DNA from 2 places in the Pseudomonas sp. 14P5.3.2 genome. Region 2 is predicted to be linked to the other one. Evidence: riboswitches for the same ligand, from Rfam matches in the RefSeq annotation. Region 2 holds a riboswitch; the other holds the start of a gene.
The links. Region 2 has a riboswitch for manganese ahead of AC27VU_RS23165 (TMEM165/GDT1 family protein). Riboswitches for the same ligand answer to the same signal wherever they lie in the genome.
Positions count from the first base shown of each region.

Region 1 (4,791 bases), on a different contig from region 2:
GCCTGCCACGGCTCGACGGCCTGACGCTGCTGCAGCGCTTGCGCGGCGAGCAACAGGATTTGCCGGTGCTGATCCTCACCGCCCGCGACGGCACCGCCGAACGCATCGCCGGGCTGGATGCCGGCGCCGACGACTACCTGATCAAACCGTTCGACGTCGATGAACTGAAAGCGCGCATCCGCGCGTTGCTGCGCCGCAGTCAGGGCCGTGCGCAACCGGTGCTTGAGCATGCCGGCGTGTGCCTTGATCCGGTCACGCAGCAGGTCACCTGGCACGGCACCGACGTGGTGGTGACGCCGATGGAATATCAACTGCTGCATCAACTGATGGCCCGCCCCGGCAAGGTCGTCACCCGCGAACGTCTGTCCCGGGCGCTGTATGGCTGGCAGGACCGGGTCGAGAGCAACACCCTTGAAGTGCTGATCCACAACCTGCGCAAAAAACTCTCAAGCGAGTTGATCCGAACGGTGCGCGGGGTCGGTTACGTGGTGGAGCTCAAGCCATGATTTCCATACGTGCGCGGATTCTGGTGCCGGTGCTGATTCTGGTATTGATCGGCGATCTGCTGATCAGTTGGCTGGTGCTGCGCGACAGTCACCATGAAATCGAAGAGGTCTACGATGCCCAACTGGCGCAAAGTGCGCGCCTGCTGCAAGGCGTGCTGGCCCAGCGCGCGCCGGGCGACAACGACTGGAGCCGGCTCTATCAGGCCTTCGATGAAGCGATGAGCCGGGTCGGCGACGGCGAGGCTGCGCACCCATACGAAACCCGTCTGACCTTTCAGGTGTGGCGCAGCGACGGCCAATTGCTGGTGCGCTCGGCTGAAGCGCCGGAGCTTGCGGCGCCGCCCACCACCCTCGGCTCCCATGACCTGATAGAGAACGGCCGCGACTGGTGTGCGTTCCTGCTCAAGGATCCGCAACAGGGGCTGCTGATCTGGGTCGGCGAGCGTGACGACATCCGCCAGGATCTGATCGAACGCATCGTCGGCCACACGTTATGGCCGAGCCTGATCGGCGTACCGTTGCTGGCCGCGTTGATCTGGCTGACCATCGGCTGGGGCCTGCAACCGCTGCGCGCGATGGCGCAGAGCATTCGCGGACGTGACACCGAAACCCTGAAACCGCTGCACCTCAGCCCCCTGCCCCACGATCTGGAGCCGATGCAGACCGCGCTCAATCGCCTGTTGCAACAGATCGACAATCTGCTGGCGCGGGAGCGGCGCTTCATTGCCGACGCTGCCCATGAGCTGCGCACACCGCTGGCGATTCTGCGGATCCACGCGCAAAACGCGCAACTGGCGGCGACGCCGCAACAACGCGAAGAGGCGCTGGAGTATCTGGTCAGCGCGGTGGATCGGGCGACGCGTATCGCCAGTCAATTGTTGACCATGGCGCGCATCGAACCACACCTGGCCAATCCCGAAACCCGCACCGTGGAACTGACCGAACTGGTGCGCGAAGAACTCGCCGAACTGGCACCGCTGGCCCTGGAAAAAGACGTCGAACTGATCCTCGACAGCGACCACCACTGCCCGGTCGACACCGACCCGGTGGCCCTCGCCATCGCCTTGCAGAACCTGGTGACCAACGCCCTGAACTTCGCCCCGCCGGGCAGCGAGGTGCGGGTTCAGGTGCAACCGCAGGCGGGCGGCGCGGTGTACATCAGCGTCGAGGACGCCGGCCCCGGCATCAACGAGCAGGAATACGCGCGGCTGTTCGAGCGTTTCTACAGCCATGGCCACGGTAACGGCGCGGGACTGGGGCTGGCGATCGTGCAGATGATCGTCAGCAAGATCGGCAGCACGCTGCAGCTGTACAACCGGCCGCAGGGCGGGTTGTGTGCGCAGTTGCGGATCAATGAGCTCTCGAGTCAATAACATCGCCCGGACCCTGCACGAGCATTGTGGCGAGGGAGCTTGTCGAATCGTCGCACCGTCCCGCTGAGGCGCGCAGCGGCCCTTTCTTTGCCGAACAGCAGAAGGCCTGCTGCGCAGCCCAGCGGGAGCAAGCTCCCTCGCCACAGAGTCTGGTGTTTATCGATCGCCTCGATGCTTTTGACAAAATTTTCATGTTTGCCCAAATAAGATCCGCAGCCTCGTTGGGGAGTAGCCTGTTTCCGAGTCCCTCGGAAGCGTTCGTATCAACATTCTCGGCAACATGCCGTGGTACGAACACCTTTTGGTTGGTGAGACCGACGACACATCCATGCCTAAAGTCGGGCGTGTGGTTGTGTCGTTGACTCATAGCCCGACTGGAAGTGTGCCCCCGTGAATCCTGTTTCCCTCATATTCCTCGCTCTGGCCATGTCCACGGACGCGTTCGCCGCGGCCATCGGCAAAGGCTCCAGCCTGCACAAACCACGTCTGACCGAAGCACTGCGCACCGGCCTGATCTTCGGCGTGATCGAAGCCATCACCCCGATCATCGGCTGGCTGATCGGTCAGGCCGCCACCCGTTGGGTCGCCGAATGGGACCACTGGATCGCCTTCACCCTGCTGCTGATTCTCGGTCTGCATATGATCTACAACGGCCTGAAACACGAAGACGAGGAAGAGGAAAAACCCGGCCAGCATTCGTTCCTGATTCTGGCAGTCACCGCGTTCGCCACCAGCATTGACGCCCTCGCAGTCGGCGTCGGCCTGGCGTTTGTCGACGTGAATATCTGGGTGGCGGCAGCGGCCATCGGCGTGGCAACCATGACCATGGTGACCATCGGCGTGATGCTTGGCCGGGTGCTCGGAGCGGTGGTCGGCAAGCGTGCGGAAATCGTCGGTGGTGTAGTGCTGATGATCGTCGGCGCGACCATTCTGTACGAGCACTTGTCAGCCTGATTCAGGCGCGGATCAGCGCCGCCAGTGTCATCGCGTTGCCCAACGCAGCGCCACTGGCGGTGTTGTCGAAAATGCACCAGACGCTGGCGCCTTCAGCAGCGCAGAGCCGCATGCTCTGCGCAAGCTGTTGCAGATAAGGCAGCTCATAAGCACTGTGATAAATCCGTGGCGCGCCATGCAGTCGCCAATAGCGCACACCCGCCCAGCCCTGCGCCGAGCCATCGCTACTGATCCGCGATGGATCGACCACGACCTGGGCGATACGATAAGCGTGCAGCATCGGCGCCGCCGTCACCCACGATTCATGCCGTGGCTCCAACACCACATCACCCGCGAATCGTTGGCGCAACGCCACGAAAAACGCCTCTGCGCGTGCCGGCTCAAAGGCCAGCGACGGTGGCAGTTGCACCAGCAAACTCCCCAATCGGTCGGCCAAACCCTCGCACTGCCCGAGAAACTCATCCAGCGCCTGATCACAGTTCTGCAAACGCAATTGATGGGTGATCTGCTTCGGCACCTTCACTGAAAAGCGAAAGCCCGGCGGCACCGAATCCGCCCAGCGTGCATACGTCTCGCGCCGATGCGGGCGATAGAACGAACTGTTGATTTCCACGCAGTCGAACCGTGCCGCATACCGCTGCAGATGCGTGCCCTCGGCCGGAAACTGCGGCCAATACTCACGCCCCAGACTCCAGCCTGCGCAACCGATGAACATCAAAAAAACACCTTCGCCGCTTCACGCATGAAAATCTCCACGGTCTTCGTTCACAAACTTGGGATACGACGAAATACCTGTGGGAGCTGGCTTGCCAGCGAAGGCGTCGACACATCCACAATCGCTGCGCCTGACACACCCCCTTCGCGAGCAAGCCCGCTCCCACAATTTCGGCGGCGTTCACAGATTGGGGGTACGACGAAACACCTGTGGGAGCTGGCTTGCCAGCGAAGGCGTCGACACATCCACAACTTCTGCACCTGACACAGCGCCTTCGCGAGCAAGCCCGCTCCCACAGTTTCGGCGGCGTTCACAAATTTGGGGGACGACGAAACACCTGTGGGAGCTGGCTTGCCAGCGAAGGCGTCGACACATCCACAACTTCTGCACCTGACACACCGCCTTCGCGAGCAAGCCCGCTCCCACAGGTTTCAGCGGCGTTCACAGATTTGGGGCACGGCGAAGCTCCTATGCGGTTATTTTTTGCCGGGGAGGACGCTGGCCAGCACCTGCTTGGCGGCTTGCACGATCACGCCCGCCTCGTCCGGGTCGCCCTTGAGCAGGGTCGTGGCAAATTTCTTCGCCTGTTGGAGCGTGATGTGCGGCGGCAACGGCGGTACGTTGGGATCGGTCTTGAACTCGATCAGCACCGGCACCTCCGAAGCCAATGCCTGCTCCCAGGCGGCGGCAATGTCCTCTTCGCGGTCAACAAAAATCCCTTTCAGGCCGATGGAAATGGCGAACAGGTGATACGGCACGTCGGGGATGCTTTGCGAGGCTTCGAACTTCGGATCGCCCTCCATCACCCGTTGCTCCCAAGTGACCTGATTCAGATCCTCGTTGTTGAAAACCGCGCAGATCCACTTCGGACTGTCCCACTGGCGCCAGTATTTGGCGACGGTGATCAGCTCGGCCATGTTGTTCATCTGCATCGCGCCATCCCCCACCAGGGCAATCACCGCGCGCTCGGGATGGGCGAACTTGGCGGCAATCGCGTACGGCACGGCAGCCCCCATCGAAGCCAGTCCGCCGGACAGCGAACACTGCATGCCCCGGCGGATTTTCAGGTCACGGGCGTACCAGTTGGCGCAGGAGCCCGAATCGCTGGTGATGATTGCCTGATCCGGCAGGCGCGGTGACAGTTCATACACCACCCGCTGTGGATTGATCGGTGCGGCTTTGGCCATGGCACGCTTTTCCAGGGTCTTTTCCCAGCTGCCGCGCCAGCCTTCGATCTTTTTGC
Region 1 is NZ_JBYOKU010000006.1:64,470-69,260, reverse strand. Features, by position in the region: gene AC27VU_RS06850 (response regulator) at 1-506, shown strand, start outside; gene AC27VU_RS06845 (ATP-binding protein) at 503-1,879, shown strand; yybP-ykoY riboswitch at 2,090-2,261, shown strand; gene mntP (manganese efflux pump MntP) at 2,270-2,833, shown strand; gene AC27VU_RS06835 (DUF72 domain-containing protein) at 2,835-3,548, opposite strand; gene AC27VU_RS06830 (thiamine pyrophosphate-requiring protein) at 4,025-4,791, opposite strand, start outside.
Region 1: linked by a shared signal. The riboswitch ahead of mntP (manganese efflux pump MntP) and the one ahead of AC27VU_RS23165 (TMEM165/GDT1 family protein) in region 2 are both predicted to bind manganese.

Region 2 (4,791 bases):
GTCGATCTGGACGCGGCCCGCGCCCATGGCATCACCGTGTGCAACTGTCAGGGTTACGGCACGCCGTCGGTGGCGCAGCACACGATCATGTTGCTGCTCAACCTCGCCACCCGCCTGGCGGATTATCAGAAAGCCGTCGGCGAGGGTCGCTGGCAACAGGCCAGACAGTTCTGCCTGCTCGACTACCCGATTGTCGAACTGGAAGGCAAAACCCTCGGTCTGCTCGGTCACGGTGAACTCGGCGGTGCGGTCGCGCGCCTGGCCGAAGCATTCGGCATGCGTGTATTGCTCGGACAGATTCCGGGCCGGCCGGCGCGCCCGGATCGTCTGCCACTGGCCGAACTGCTGCCGCAGATCGACGCCCTGACCCTGCACTGCCCGCTCAACGAACACACCCGGCACTTCATCGGCGCCCGCGAGCTGGCATCGATGAAACCCGGCGCGTTTGTGGTCAACACTGCGCGCGGCGGATTGATCGATGAACAGGCCCTGGCGGACGCCTTGCGCAACGGTCACCTCGGCGGCGCGGCCACCGATGTGCTCAGCGTCGAACCGCCGGTCAACGGCAATCCGCTACTTGCGGCGGATATTCCGCGGCTGATCGTCACCCCGCACAACGCCTGGGGCAGTCGCGAAGCGCGGCAGCGTATCGTCGGCCAATTGACCGAAAACGCCCAGGCGTTCTTCAGCGGTACAGCGCTGCGGGTCGTCAGTTGATAAACTGCGGCACTTTTTTTCCAAGGAGCAGTTATGGATCCGCGCAGTGAAGTACTGCTTCGTCAGGCCGAGTTATTCCAGGGTTCGCTGTTGCTGGCCGGTTTGCCTGCCGACGATTTGCTCGGGCGCCTACCCAATGCGTTCGGCTGGTGCTGGCATGCCGGCGATCAAGCGGCACTCGATGCGCGCTTCGAAGGTCGCAGCCATTTCGGTGTGAATGTGCCGGAGCGCGAATTCGACAGCGCCGTGGTGTTTCTGCCCAAGTCCAAGGATCTGACCGATTACATCCTCAATGCCGTGGCCGCACGTCTGCCCGGGCGCGAGGTGTTTCTGGTCGGGGAAAAACGCAGCGGTATCGAGGGTGCGTCCAAGCAGCTCAACCCGTTCGGCAAGCCGCGCAAACTCGACAGCGCCCGTCACTGCCAACTGTGGCAAGTCACCGTGGCCAATGCACCCGAAGCCAAATCGCTGGAAAGCCTGGCGCAGACTTATGAGTTGCCACTGGCCGAAGGCCCGTTGAAAGTCATCAGTCTGCCGGGCGTGTTCAGCCATGGTCGACTGGACCGCGGCAGCGCCCTGCTGCTGGAGCATCTGGACAAATTGCCGAGCGGTCACCTGCTGGACTTCGGTTGTGGCGCCGGGGTGTTGGGCGCGGCGGTCAAACGTCGCTATCCGCACAATCAGGTGACCCTGCTCGACGTCGATGCCTTCGCCGCCGCCAGCAGTCGCCTGACATTGGCGGCCAACGGTCTGGAAGCCGAAGTGCTGACCGGTGACGGCATCGACGCTGCACCGATGGGTTTGAACGCGATTCTGAGCAATCCGCCGTTTCATGTCGGCGTGCACACGGATTATTTCGCTACCGAGAACTTGCTGCGAAAAGCGGCCAAACATCTGAAAAACGGCGGCGAACTGCGCCTGGTTGCGAACAGCTTCCTGAAGTATCAGCCACTGATCGAAGAGCATCTGGGCGTGTGTGCGATCAAGGCCGAAGGCAATGGTTTCCGGATTTACCGGGCCAAGCGCGGCTGAAAATTAGCACTTGCCGAATGGATTCTGCCTAGGCAGAATCCGCTCCGTCCTAGGGGAGTAGTCTCCCACGAGCGCCAAGCTCGTCCGGCATACGTCAACATACTTGATCCTCAGATCATGGCGTATGCGACCCAAGCGTCCGCACCAGACGGATCGCAGGGTTTGACAAGACCTATGACACGCACACCTTACCCGGGGCGGGAAGGCTGTACGTGTCATAGCCGTGTCGACCCGCCCCTTAGGAAAATCCTGATGCTGGACTCGTTACTCGTTCCCACCGCAATCGTTGCCTTGGCCGAAATCGGCGACAAGACGCAACTGCTCGCGCTGATTCTCGCCGCTCGCTTTCGCAAACCCTGGCCGATCATTGCCGGTATTGTCGCTGCGACCCTGGCCAACCACGCAGCAGCCGGTGCGGTAGGCGCCTGGTTCGGCAGCTTCTTCTCAGACTCGGTCCTGCACTGGATTCTCGCCGCGAGCTTTACCGCCACTGCGCTGTGGACGTTGGTCCCGGACAAGATGGACGACGATGAAGCCAGCACCGCACGCAAGTTCGGCCCCTTCCTGACCACGCTGATCGCGTTCTTCCTTGCGGAAATCGGTGACAAGACGCAGATCGCCACCGTGATGCTGGCGGCGCAATATCCGGAGCTGTGGCTGGTGATCATCGGCACCACGGCGGGCATGCTGATTGCCAACGTGCCGGTGGTATTGGCGGGTAATTTTGCTGCGGAGAAACTGCCGCTGACCCTGATCCGTCGCCTGGCCGCTTCGGCGTTCTTCATTCTGGCGATCGTTGCGGTGTACAAGGCGATGCAGAGCAGTGGCTGGATTTAACCCCTGAGCCTTTCACATCATTGTGGCGAGGGAGCTTGCTCCCGCTGGGCTGCGAAGCAGCCCAGATACTGCCAATGCGATCAAACATGAACACCGCATTGGCAGGGTTTGCGACGGCTGCGCCGCCGAGCGGGAGCAAGCTCCCTCGCCACAAAATCAAGTTCGCCTTGCCTTGGTGCTGATCAGGATTTAGGGGCTTTTTCGTACAGCGGCATGACTTTTGGAATCGCCGCCTGCAGCGAGGCGATCCGGCTGGACGAGGCCGGGTGGGTGCTCATGAATTCCGGCGGTGCGCCTTCCGAGGCCTTGCTCATCTTGTCCCACAGGGTGATCGCCGCGTTCGGGTTGTAGCCGGCGCGAGCGGCCAGCTCCAGACCGATCAGGTCGGCTTCGTTTTCGTTGGCGCGGCTGTTGGGCAAGGTCATGCCGTAGTTGGCCACGGTGTCGGCCAGCGCCAGGCTGTCCTGACCCAGACCGAACAACGCGCCGGCGCCCTGCTTGGCCATTTCGACGCCATAGGCTTTGGACATCGCTTCACGACCGTGCTCGCGCAGGGCGTGGGCGATTTCATGGCCCATGACCGCCGCGATTTCATCGTCGGTCAGCTTCAGGCTGTCGATCAGCCCGGTGTAGAAAATGATCTTGCCGCCAGGCCCGCAGTTGGCGTTGAGCTCATCGCTCTTGATCAGATTGACTTCCCACTGCCATTGCGCGGCGTCCGGACGGAAGTTCGGTGCCTGGGCGATCAGCCGGTTGGCAATCGCCTGAACCCGCTTGGCCTCCGGGCTGGTCTTGTCCAGTACGCCTTTGCTCGACGCTTCGCCGACGGTCTTCTGATAAGACTGTGCATACATCTGGTCGACCTCTTGCGAGGACAGCATGCTGAACATGTACTGCTTGCGCTCCACCCCCACGGCTCCGCCGCTGGTGGTGTTGACCGACTGACAACCGGCCAGCAACAGCGCTGCGCTCAGTGCACTTACAACCAATGTCTTGTTCATTCAAAAGCTCCCTGAAAACATGCCGCGTATCGTAGGGGGTCAATTGTATCGACGCCAGATACAACAGACGCGTTGCATGCACTTTCAGAAATTGGCCGCTGCCCCTGTAGGAAAAAATTCACACGCCTGCGCAAGTCCTGCACAGCTGCGCCGCACACTGATCCATTTGCGACATCCTCCGCCCTTTGTTCCGCTCAACGCTCATGGCCCAATGCCTGCTGCCGATACAACAGCGCAGACGTCCTCTTGCGTGCGGAGCTCCCATGAAGTTCAAGTCGATCCAGTTTTCCGTCGCCGCCCTGGCCGGCGCCATCGTGCTCAGCGTGGTCGCCGCGCTGGTGCTGTACGCGCTGTTTTCCGGTGCCCGCACCCAGGAGATGGTGCAACAGCGCACCCAGGCGCAGTTCGAACAAGTCATCGAACAACGCCTGACCTCGTTGGCGCAGACTCAGGTCAGCCAGATCCAGCGCGAACTCGAAGCACCGCTGCTGATTGCCGGCGGACTGGTGCGGGTCAACGCGCTGCTCGGCACGCCGGGCGCCGACGGCCAGTCACGCCTGACCATCAGCCGCGAGCAACTGATCAGCCTGATCAAGGAGAACGTCGAGCAGAACCCGAAAATTCTCGGCACCTACATCGGCTGGGAAAAAAACGCCCTGGACCACAATGACGCGGCCTACGTCGGCACCCGCGTGGTCGGTGTCGACGCGGCCAACGGGCGCTTCCTGCCCTGGTGGTTCCGCAATGACGACGGCACCCTGGGCCTGGACAAACTGGCGGACGTCGACGACCAGAAAGTCCTGTCCACTGGCGTACGGGCCAGCGAGTACTACCTGTGCTCGAAAGAGAGCAAGAAATCCTGCGTGATCGATCCGGCGCCGTACAAGGTCGGCGACAAGATCGTCATGCTCGCCTCCTTTATTGAACCGATCATGCTCAACGGCGCGTTCCAGGGCATTGTCGGCGCCGACCTGTCGGTGAACTTCATCCAGGAAATGCTCCTCGGTGCCAACCAGAAACTGTACAGCGGCGCCGGACAAATGGCCCTGATCGGCGGCAACGGCCGGATCGTCGCCTACACCAAGGACCCGAGCAAATTTGGCGAGAAAGTCAGCGACATCCTCGATGCCGAGCAGATCGCCAACATGGCCAATCTCAAGCGCGGCGAAGTCACCTACTCGGTGAACAAAGACAAGGGCCGCAT
Region 2 is NZ_JBYOKU010000034.1:56,830-61,620, reverse strand. Features, by position in the region: gene AC27VU_RS23175 (2-hydroxyacid dehydrogenase) at 1-717, shown strand, start outside; gene AC27VU_RS23170 (methyltransferase) at 751-1,749, shown strand; yybP-ykoY riboswitch at 1,789-1,913, shown strand; gene AC27VU_RS23165 (TMEM165/GDT1 family protein) at 2,002-2,586, shown strand; gene AC27VU_RS23160 (M48 family metallopeptidase) at 2,769-3,587, opposite strand; partial or broken gene AC27VU_RS23155 (methyl-accepting chemotaxis protein) at 3,791-4,791, shown strand, end outside.